4 regions of the Sporosarcina sp. Y838 genome follow, and region 2 is predicted to be linked to each of the others. Evidence: riboswitches for the same ligand, from Rfam matches in the RefSeq annotation. Region 2 holds a riboswitch; each other region holds the start of a gene.
What was found. A riboswitch is a leader RNA that binds a small molecule or an ion and turns the genes downstream of it on or off. The one in region 2 is predicted to bind thiamine pyrophosphate.
Positions count from the first base shown of each region.

Region 1: it holds a riboswitch for thiamine pyrophosphate, as region 2 does, so the genes downstream of both, AC1TO4_RS12300 (acetylornithine deacetylase) here and thiT (energy-coupled thiamine transporter ThiT) in region 2, are expected to answer to the same signal.
Region 3: it holds a riboswitch for thiamine pyrophosphate, as region 2 does, so the genes downstream of both, tenA (thiaminase II) here and thiT (energy-coupled thiamine transporter ThiT) in region 2, are expected to answer to the same signal.
Region 4: it holds a riboswitch for thiamine pyrophosphate, as region 2 does, so the genes downstream of both, thiD (bifunctional hydroxymethylpyrimidine kinase/phosphomethylpyrimidine kinase) here and thiT (energy-coupled thiamine transporter ThiT) in region 2, are expected to answer to the same signal.

Region 1 covers NZ_JBXCJD010000008.1:26,307-28,510, reverse strand. Annotated here, with positions in the region: gene AC1TO4_RS12300 (acetylornithine deacetylase) at 1-902, opposite strand, end outside; TPP riboswitch at 1,110-1,212, opposite strand; gene AC1TO4_RS12295 (hypothetical protein) at 1,316-1,576, opposite strand; gene AC1TO4_RS12290 (NADP-dependent oxidoreductase) at 1,842-2,204, shown strand, end outside.
Region 2 covers NZ_JBXCJD010000010.1:44,303-46,506, reverse strand. Annotated here, with positions in the region: gene AC1TO4_RS13325 (tryptophan-rich sensory protein) at 1-699, shown strand, start outside; gene thiT (energy-coupled thiamine transporter ThiT) at 738-1,295, opposite strand; TPP riboswitch at 1,379-1,481, opposite strand; gene AC1TO4_RS13315 (magnetosome magnetite crystal formation protein family) at 1,589-1,930, shown strand; gene AC1TO4_RS13310 (hypothetical protein) at 1,995-2,111, shown strand.
Region 3 covers NZ_JBXCJD010000005.1:211,034-213,237, reverse strand. Annotated here, with positions in the region: gene AC1TO4_RS09305 (ABC transporter ATP-binding protein) at 1-220, opposite strand, end outside; gene tenA (thiaminase II) at 207-899, opposite strand; TPP riboswitch at 1,007-1,110, opposite strand; gene AC1TO4_RS09295 (exonuclease SbcCD subunit D) at 1,259-2,204, shown strand, end outside.
Region 4 covers NZ_JBXCJD010000004.1:146,416-148,619, forward strand. Annotated here, with positions in the region: gene thiE (thiamine phosphate synthase) at 1-359, opposite strand, end outside; gene thiD (bifunctional hydroxymethylpyrimidine kinase/phosphomethylpyrimidine kinase) at 352-1,182, opposite strand; TPP riboswitch at 1,262-1,368, opposite strand; gene AC1TO4_RS07320 (histidine phosphatase family protein) at 1,955-2,204, opposite strand, start outside.

The DNA of each region.
Region 1 (2,204 bases), on a different contig from region 2:
TGGTTCAAATGTTCTTCGATTTCATTTATCACAGATTGATAGGTTTCATTCGGATAAAAGTGAACGGTGATCCAAAGCCGGCATTCATCCGCTACAAAAGCCGCGTGTCTTCCGCCTTCTATAACTGCAGGATTGATGGTGTTGCTACCAGGTGCAAAACCTGGATATTGTTTTGTCACGGCCCAGTGACGCTCTAAATCTTGTAGCCCGGCAATTACTTTCATCATCTTCTCAATCGCACTGGCCCCATTAATGTTTCCGCCCGCATGAAGCATACTCATCCTCATTGCATCATGGTAAACTTCCTCACTTTTAATCGTTATCCAGCCGGTTATTACACCGCCCTGGCCATGAATTTGGCGATTGCTACTATCGACGACGAGTGCAAAGTCTGCTGTATAGCCTTTTTCCATACACGAAAGTGTTCCAGCTTCTCCTGCTTCCTCCCCAATGACAGTCTGAATCTGCAAATCACCTTTCAGTTCCACACCTAGTTCGTTTAATAATTTTACGGCTAGTAAAGTCGCTGCCACTGCACCTTTCATATCGGAAGTTCCTCGTCCATATGCATTTCCATCTTTAGTTGTCAGTTTAAAGACAGGCACAGTCCATTCTGTTTCATCCCTAACTTCCGCAACATCAATATGACCATTAATGAGTAAGCTGTTAAACAGAGCTCCATCTGTCCCTTTTTTTATGCCTACCACGTTTGGATCACCAGGGAACACATCCCAACTGGCTGTATCGAATTTTTCTAGTTTTAAAAACTCTTGAATATACTGCTGCACCCCGGCTGTATTTCTTGCGGGAGGGCTGATTGTCGGAAAACTAACTAGATCTGCAAGTAATTGCAATAACTCCTCTTGACGTTCATCAACCAAGTTGCTAATACTATTTTCCATTTCAATCATCCATTCTTTATTTAATGTTTAGTAAAGTAAATCCATACTTGATAGATTGCAATATTGAATTCGGTGCATTAACAGAGCGAATGCGCCGAAGCGTGTATGATGGGAAATCCCTAGTTCATTGAATTTGCGATGGAACAGAAAACAGCCGCCTTCCATAATCGGAAAGCGGCTGTTTTCTACGTAGTTACATTCATTTGATGTAGAGTCCAGTTGCTTCCCTACGCTAGCATAAACTAGATCAGGTTCGAAGGGTTTACATGCATCATGTGTCTCAGCCAAATTGGCTCCCCTAGCAGACTTCTATTCAATTCGTGTTTTCTTTATGATTAAGCCAAGAACGAGGTTCATAATGCATCCTTTCGTTCTTCCTCTTCAGGAAGATATTGCGTTAATCCAATATTACGCTATCCGTTCTTTATTTTCGTTGTGTATCCTAACTGTTCATTAGATAAAAACGATGCTTTGGAAGCAATCTCCACAAGTTGCATAACTTCATTTTTCGCCCAATGGCTATTTGGAATATCCGTAAATTTTGCGGCAGTCGTGACTTCTACTTGTTTAACAGCTTGAACTTCCGCCTCGTTAGTTGCTAATACAACAGTAGCTGACGTTGGTAAAGCCACTATTAAGGTCAAAGCCAAAAAAAGTATGTGCTTTTTCTTCATGTTTATTTAAAGTCCTCCACTAGTTCATATTAATAACATAATAGTTATAGTTAACTATAATTACAACACTTTTGGATACTATTTTGGGATTCCTCCACAGGTGTCTGCTGAGATTATGACACCGGTGCCAACACCATAGCAATTCGGAAAAATAGCAAATCAATGAAGATGAGACACCAGTCTATAATCATTGACCTTGGTTACTCCTGAGTGTTAGGGTTTGCTATTGCCAACTCATTCGGCAAACTACAAAGGAGGAATTGCAATGACACAATTGATACAACAGGAAATTCATCTAGCAAATCGGCCCAATGGAATGCCTACCAAAGAAGACTTTACCTTTGTAAAAAGTTCAGTTCCCTCACCAAAAGTGAATGAAATTTTAGTACGGACACTTTATTTGTCTGTAGATCCATACATGCGTGGAAGAATGCGAGATGCCAAGTCATATATAGCTCCATTTGAATTGAATAAGGTCATTTCTGGGGGTGTCGTGGGTGAGGTGATTGAATCCAAGTCGGACGCCTTCAAACAAGGTGATGTAATTACTGGAAATCTCAGCTGGGCTGAATATACCGTAGCCACTGAAAATGAAATTCGCAAAATAGACCCTAAGTTGGCACCTATT
Region 2 (2,204 bases):
ATTGCAGTTATTGTTGTCAACGCAACTGCAAATATATTACCTATCAATGGAAAAACAACTGGTGAAATCTCAAATAGTTTACCGGTATTATTTACACCAGCTGATTATGTCTTTTCAATATGGGCAGTTATATATATGCTAATGGCTTTCTGGTTATATGGCTTCATACGGAATAAGGCAAACGTTGAACACGCATTGTTCAACCGTAGAGCAGTTTTTTTTGTAATCAGCTGTCTTTTTAATGTCGCTTGGATTCTACTTTGGCATTTCGGTTATTTTGAATGGACGATTGTTATCATATTAGGACTTCTGTTAGCGCTATTGTCCATTTATTTTACCTACTCCAAAAAAGATAATTCCTTTTTCGGTAGGGTTCCAATTGCAGTCTATCTTGGATGGACTTTTGTCGCAGCAATTACAAATATCAGTTATGTCCTCACTTTGCATGAGTGGAGTGGATTGGGATTAAGTACCCCATTATGGACCGTCATTTACTTGACCATTGCTACTGCAATTGCTCTTCATTACCTATACCATTATGCAGATATTTCTCTAGCTCTCGTCTTTGTTTGGGTATTTATCGGTATCGCTGTAAAAAATGGTATAAATGAGTTATTTGTTACTACCGCAGCTCTGTTTCTTGCAGCCACCATTATCGGCTTCATGGTCATCAATAGAAAATCGCTTGCAACCAAATAAGAAACCGCCATTCTTCCATAAGGAAGGACGGCGGTTTCTTATTTAGGCTCAAGTAGCCTGGGTGCTGTAGTAAATAATATGGATGCAACGATTGCCGTCAATATAATTGCAGGGATCATATAGGAAGCGTTATAAACAAGAGAATATAACCAGACAGGCTGTCCTTCAGGCGCATAGGAAGCAAAGAACACAATGCCACCGATGAAGTGAATCAGGTATCGGAGAAGCCCCCCTATGATTGTCCCAATGACGATTGCGGCAACCACTGAACCTTTCTTACCTTTCGTTTTACTACTTAACAGCCAAGCTAGTGTTACGCCTGCCAGACCCACAACGGCATAAGCCACGAAATAATCGAGCGCCGCTTGAACAGGGTTTAATACATAGCCCCCTGTTACCAACTGCAGCAGTCCACTTACAAAACCTGTAAGCATACCCCCTGCAATTCCCCAACGGAATGCCATAACAACTACCGGTAGCATTGACAACGTAACCGATCCGCCTTGAGGCATTGAAAATCCGATTTTATCTAGAACAAAAGAAATTGCTCCTAAAATAGCAACCTCAAGTAATAATTGAAGTCTTTTCCTATCCATCTCAAATTCTCCTCCTACCTAGTTGTAGCGTAGGATGTGGGCATAAAAAAAAGACATCCCGGATAGAATGGGACATCAAATATGTCAGTTTCCATCCACATTCCTACGCAAGAATAATCTTACAGGTTCTAAGGGTCAGAACTTCATGTCCAATCTCAGCCAAAACAGGCACCCCTTGTGGTTAAAGTTATTCAAATGTCTATTTCATTGTATAGGAGGGTAATCCTATAAGCAAGATGATTAACAAACATAGTGATTTTCCTATATAGTAAAAGTTGAACGGAGGAATCTACATGACAAACAGTAAACTATTAGCTGCTCTATGCTATTTTAGTGTCTTCTTCTCCCCTTTGCTTCTTCCCATCATTGTTTATTTTGTTACAGATGATCGAGAAGTGAAATCCCATGCAAAACGTTCTTTAGTTTCACACCTTGTTCCTGTCATCCTCCTTATTGCTACAATTGTCATATTTTCTTTTTCAATGTTTTCCTTTACGGAAAGTATCAATGGAATGCCGAGCACAAACTTCGGATTTTGGCAACTTACGCCATTCTTATTCATGCTTATCTATGGACTACTGCTTATGGCCATTCTAGTATGGAATGTTTTTCAAGGTGTTAAGGTATTGAGATGAATGTTTACTAAACCTCTATTTCGGGAAAATGATAAATATATGCTTTCACTAGGAGTGATTATTTATGAAAATTGGAAAACTTTTAAAAACCGCTATGAAATGGGCGCCCATTATCTACCCGGTTGTGAAAAAAGCCATGTCAAATAAAAAAACATCAGGTACATTAAAACCAAGAAGATAATAAGATGGTCTACAAACATTTTTATGGTTTGTAGACTTTTTTGTTCTGTTTATTATGATATAGTATGATATAGAAAAGAATGCACGGTAGAAA
Region 3 (2,204 bases), on a different contig from region 2:
CGACGCTACCAAGGCGGCGGTTGTTTTGAACCCCATCGAGTGAAATGGTGCCAGAAGTAGGTTCATCTAATCCTGTTACAAGTCGGAAGATGGTACTTTTACCGGAACCACTAACCCCGATTATTGAAATGAATTCACCGGGTAGTACATTAAATGATAGATTTTCCAGTATGTTGTTGCTTGAATGATAAGCGAATGATACATTGTCAAACGATAACATTGGAGTTTTCAACCTCGGGCCACATCTGTTTCGTATTGGCCATATCCCAAAACATATATTCATAGCGAGTTGTATTAAGGAAGATTTCTTCGAGCTTTAATAGTTCATGTTCAGGTTTTCCTTCTGCAGATTTATTCATCAAATCGATACACCAGATTGCGAGGTCGCCGAAATCTTCGGACGAATACATGCGTATCCAATCACCGTATAACGGATGTTCAGCTGCACCTGGAATCGCATTTAGCTCTTTACCTATTTCCCAGTAACTCCACGCGCATGGAAGAAGTGCAGCCATAACTTCGGCGACAGTACCGTTTTGGCTGACATGTAACATGTAGTGCGTATAGGCAAGCACGATAGGAGAGGGCTTTGCATTTTCTAGTTCATGTTCAGAAATACCGAACCGGAGCGCATAACTACGATGTAGTGCCATTTCTGTATTCAGTGTGCCATCAAGTAGCGTAGCGAACTTGCCCATTGTTTCCAAGTCGTCGGCTTTTACAGCACCAATTGCAAAAACTTTTGCATAATCAATCAAATATAAATAATCTTGTACCATGTAGAATCTAAATTTATCGGGGTCTAGGGTACCATTGCCAATCCCTTGAACGAACGGATGGCTGTGATTCTGTCTCCAAATTGGTGTTATTTTTTCCAGTAAGCGGTCAGTAAACTTCATCTCTCCAACACTCCCTAAAATTGATAGCCAACCAAAAAAACCACTCCTTGAAAAAGAAGTGGGTTGTAGACTGTCAATTGTATCTGCAAAAACAGACTGGCAGAAATATTGTGTCAGCACCTCTTCCTTACGCTGGTATTAACCAGTTCAAGTTATAAGGGTCAAGACACATGCCTCTCTCAGCTCTGTTAGAGCACCCCTAGCGGTGGATCTTATGAAATTGGATTCATCTCTAATATAAGCATAGAAAAATTGGGAGGTCAACCTTAATTTTGGAATTGAAAAAAGGAATGCATGTTTCATTTTTCTCGGTTTGTCCTGTAAAGTAGTAGAAAAGATCATTGAAAGGGGAAATGACAGTGAAGTTTTTCCATACTGCAGACTGGCATTTAGGTAAGCTTGTTCAAGGCATTTACATGACAGACGGACAACGGTATGTTCTTGACCAATTTATAGAGGCAATCATAGAGGAGAAGCCCGATGCGGTCGTCATCGCAGGGGATTTGTATGACCGGGCAGTACCGCCAACAGAAGCCATTGCGTTGCTCGATGAAGTGCTCGAACGAATCACCATAGAACTAGGGACGCCGGTCCTCGCTATTAGCGGTAACCATGATAGTCCTGGGCGTCTCCATTTTGGCAGCGGATTGATGCGAGCAAACGGTTATCATATAGCCGGTCAACTGACGAAAGTTATTGAGCCGGTCGTTTTGACGGATGAATTCGGCGAAGTCCATTTTCACCTGGTTCCATTTGCAGATCCTTCCGTCGTGAAACATATACATGGAGATGAAACGATTGCGAATCATAATGACGCGATGAAAAAAGTGATAGAAGGGATTCGCTCCCAGATGTCAAATAGTGCGCGACACGTTTTTGTTGGACATGCGTTTGTAACACCTCATGGAGAAAGCGAAGACAACACAAGTGATTCGGAACGGCCACTCGCGATTGGCGGTGCGGAATACGTATCGGCACATCTTTTTGAACCGTTCCATTACACGGCACTTGGTCATTTGCATCAGGCGCATTATGTATTGAATGAGTCAGTCCGTTTTGCAGGTTCGCCGATGAAATATTCGATTTCAGAAGAACATCATAAAAAAGGTTTTTTCATTGTCGATATGGACGCTGATGGACACACCATTATTGAAAAACGTGAGTTGAAACCGGAACATGATATGCGGACGGTCGAAGGTACGATGGAAGATATCTTATTGCATCCTATAAGTGAGGATTATGTTTTCGTGAAATTGCTGGATGAAACGCCGGTTTTATTTCCAATGGAAAAAGTTCGTTCGGTCT
Region 4 (2,204 bases), on a different contig from region 2:
AGCGCCTCCTCCACATTATGGGTAGAAACACCGATGAGCATGCCTTCGCCGACCCTCTTGCGCACCGCAATAATATCTCCGTCTTCCTGTCCAAGATGGACACCATCCGCCTCTATCTCAATTGCCAGATCCAAATCATCATTGACGATGAACGGCACATTATATTGTCCGCACAATTGCTTACACGAGATAGCAAAAGACTTCAGTTTTTCACCCCGTAAAGCACCATGCCCCTTTTCACGTAACTGAAAACATGTGATACCACCTTTTAGCGCCTCTTCCAATACGAACAGTGGGTCGAGTCCTGCCAAATTCATAGTTCCCATGATGAAATAGAGATTTACAGTCCGCTTATCCATTCACTACAACCCCTTCAAGTACCTTTTTTTCACGTCGCCCATACGCCCAGTGATTCGTAGGGCCGTGACCTCCACCAATTCCTAGTCCATCTTCAATAGCCGCGTGGATGAAACATTTTGCAGAAACCACCGCCTTCGCAGCGGGTTCCCCATTTGCGAGAAAAGCTGTCAGTGCGGCAGAATAGGTGCACCCCGTTCCGTGCGTATCTTTCGTATCTACCCAAGGCGAGCGAACTGAAAATCGTTCTCCATCCGCTCCCATAAACAAATCTTCAGCGAATAACGCTTCTTGACGGTGCCCCCCTTTAATGAGGACTGCACGAGCACCCAAAGCCAATATACGTTTCGCCGCTTCATCCATATCCGCATCAGACTTTATCTCCATTCCCGCAATTACTTCCGCTTCCGGGATATTTGGCGTTACAATGGCCGCAAGCGGTACCAGAACGGTTTTTAACGCAATAACCGCTTCATCTTTTAATAATGAAGCACCGCCTTTTGCAATCATCACTGGGTCGATAACCAGCGGAATTCTATTCAAACGAAGAGCATCTGCCACTGTATGAATTATTTCTGAAGAAAATAACATTCCCGTCTTAATGGCTGTGACTTCGAAGTCTTCCATTACCGCCTTTATTTGCGCTTCAATGATGTTCAATTCAATTGGTTGAATCGCCGAAACGCCAAAAGTGTTTTGCGCGGTAACTGCTGTCAGTGCTGACGTACCGAAAACACCCAATTCCTGAAACGTCTTCAAGTCCGCTTGAATACCCGCACCGCCACCACTATCCGATCCCGCAATTGTCAATGCCACTTGTACCATTCAATTCGCCATCCTTTTATATATATTAAAAAGCCGCTTTCCGATGACGTTAGGAAGCGGCTGGCCATTTAAATGGTGCTAAAAGGCGTACCCACTTTCCTACGCCGGTATAATCCGGATCAGGTTCCAAGGGTCCGCGCATCCATGCACGTCTCAGCCTTAAAAAAGGCTCCCCCAGTGGTTGTTGAACTATTTAGCTTTGTATTTAGTGTACCATACCTGACCTAAGAAGACTGATAAGTATATTATTTCGGAGCGTGTTTACTTCTTTAATAGACCAGGAGGCGTATAATTAAAAATACAATATCGAAAGAAGGCGCATTTGTATGCATAAAGCAGACAGCAGACCGAATAATCCCGACCGATCCATGTGGTTCAGTTTTTTGGGGGCACTCGTTATTATCGCACTAGTCATTGTTACTAGTCTTACAGTGGGTTAACATAACAAACTACCAAACAGGCCAAGACTCCATCGGCCTGTTTTTTTCATTGCTGGACAGGACATAATGCACCGCTTCTCAGGCTTGTCGTGTGCTTGTCGCGTCTTGCAGGCGACCTCCGCTTTTGTTTCATCCAGTCTCCGGTCGCCAGACGCTCGAGGTCACATGTCAAGCCCACTGTGCGGCATAGTGCGCCGCTTCGCAGTCTTGTCATGTGCTTGTCGCGTCTTGCAGGCGACCTCCGCTTTTGTTACTCCAGTCTCCGGTCGCCAGACGCTCGAGGTCACATGTCAAGCCCGCTGTGCGGCATAGTGCGCCGCTTCGCAGTCTTGTCATGTGCTCGTCGCGTCTTGCAGGCGACCTCCGCTTTTGTTACTCCAAAGTCGTTCCAAGGTTGTGGCTTCGTCATTAATGTGAACGACGTAGACATCTGGATTGGTTAGTGCTTGCCACTTTTCAAAACCAAAGTGTTCATCATGGCATCTTAACAACAATGCCATCAAATTCCCGTGCGTTACGAGCACCGTTTTTGAATCCTCACCTAGTTCATCAATTACATCGCATATCCGCGACATGGCCTCT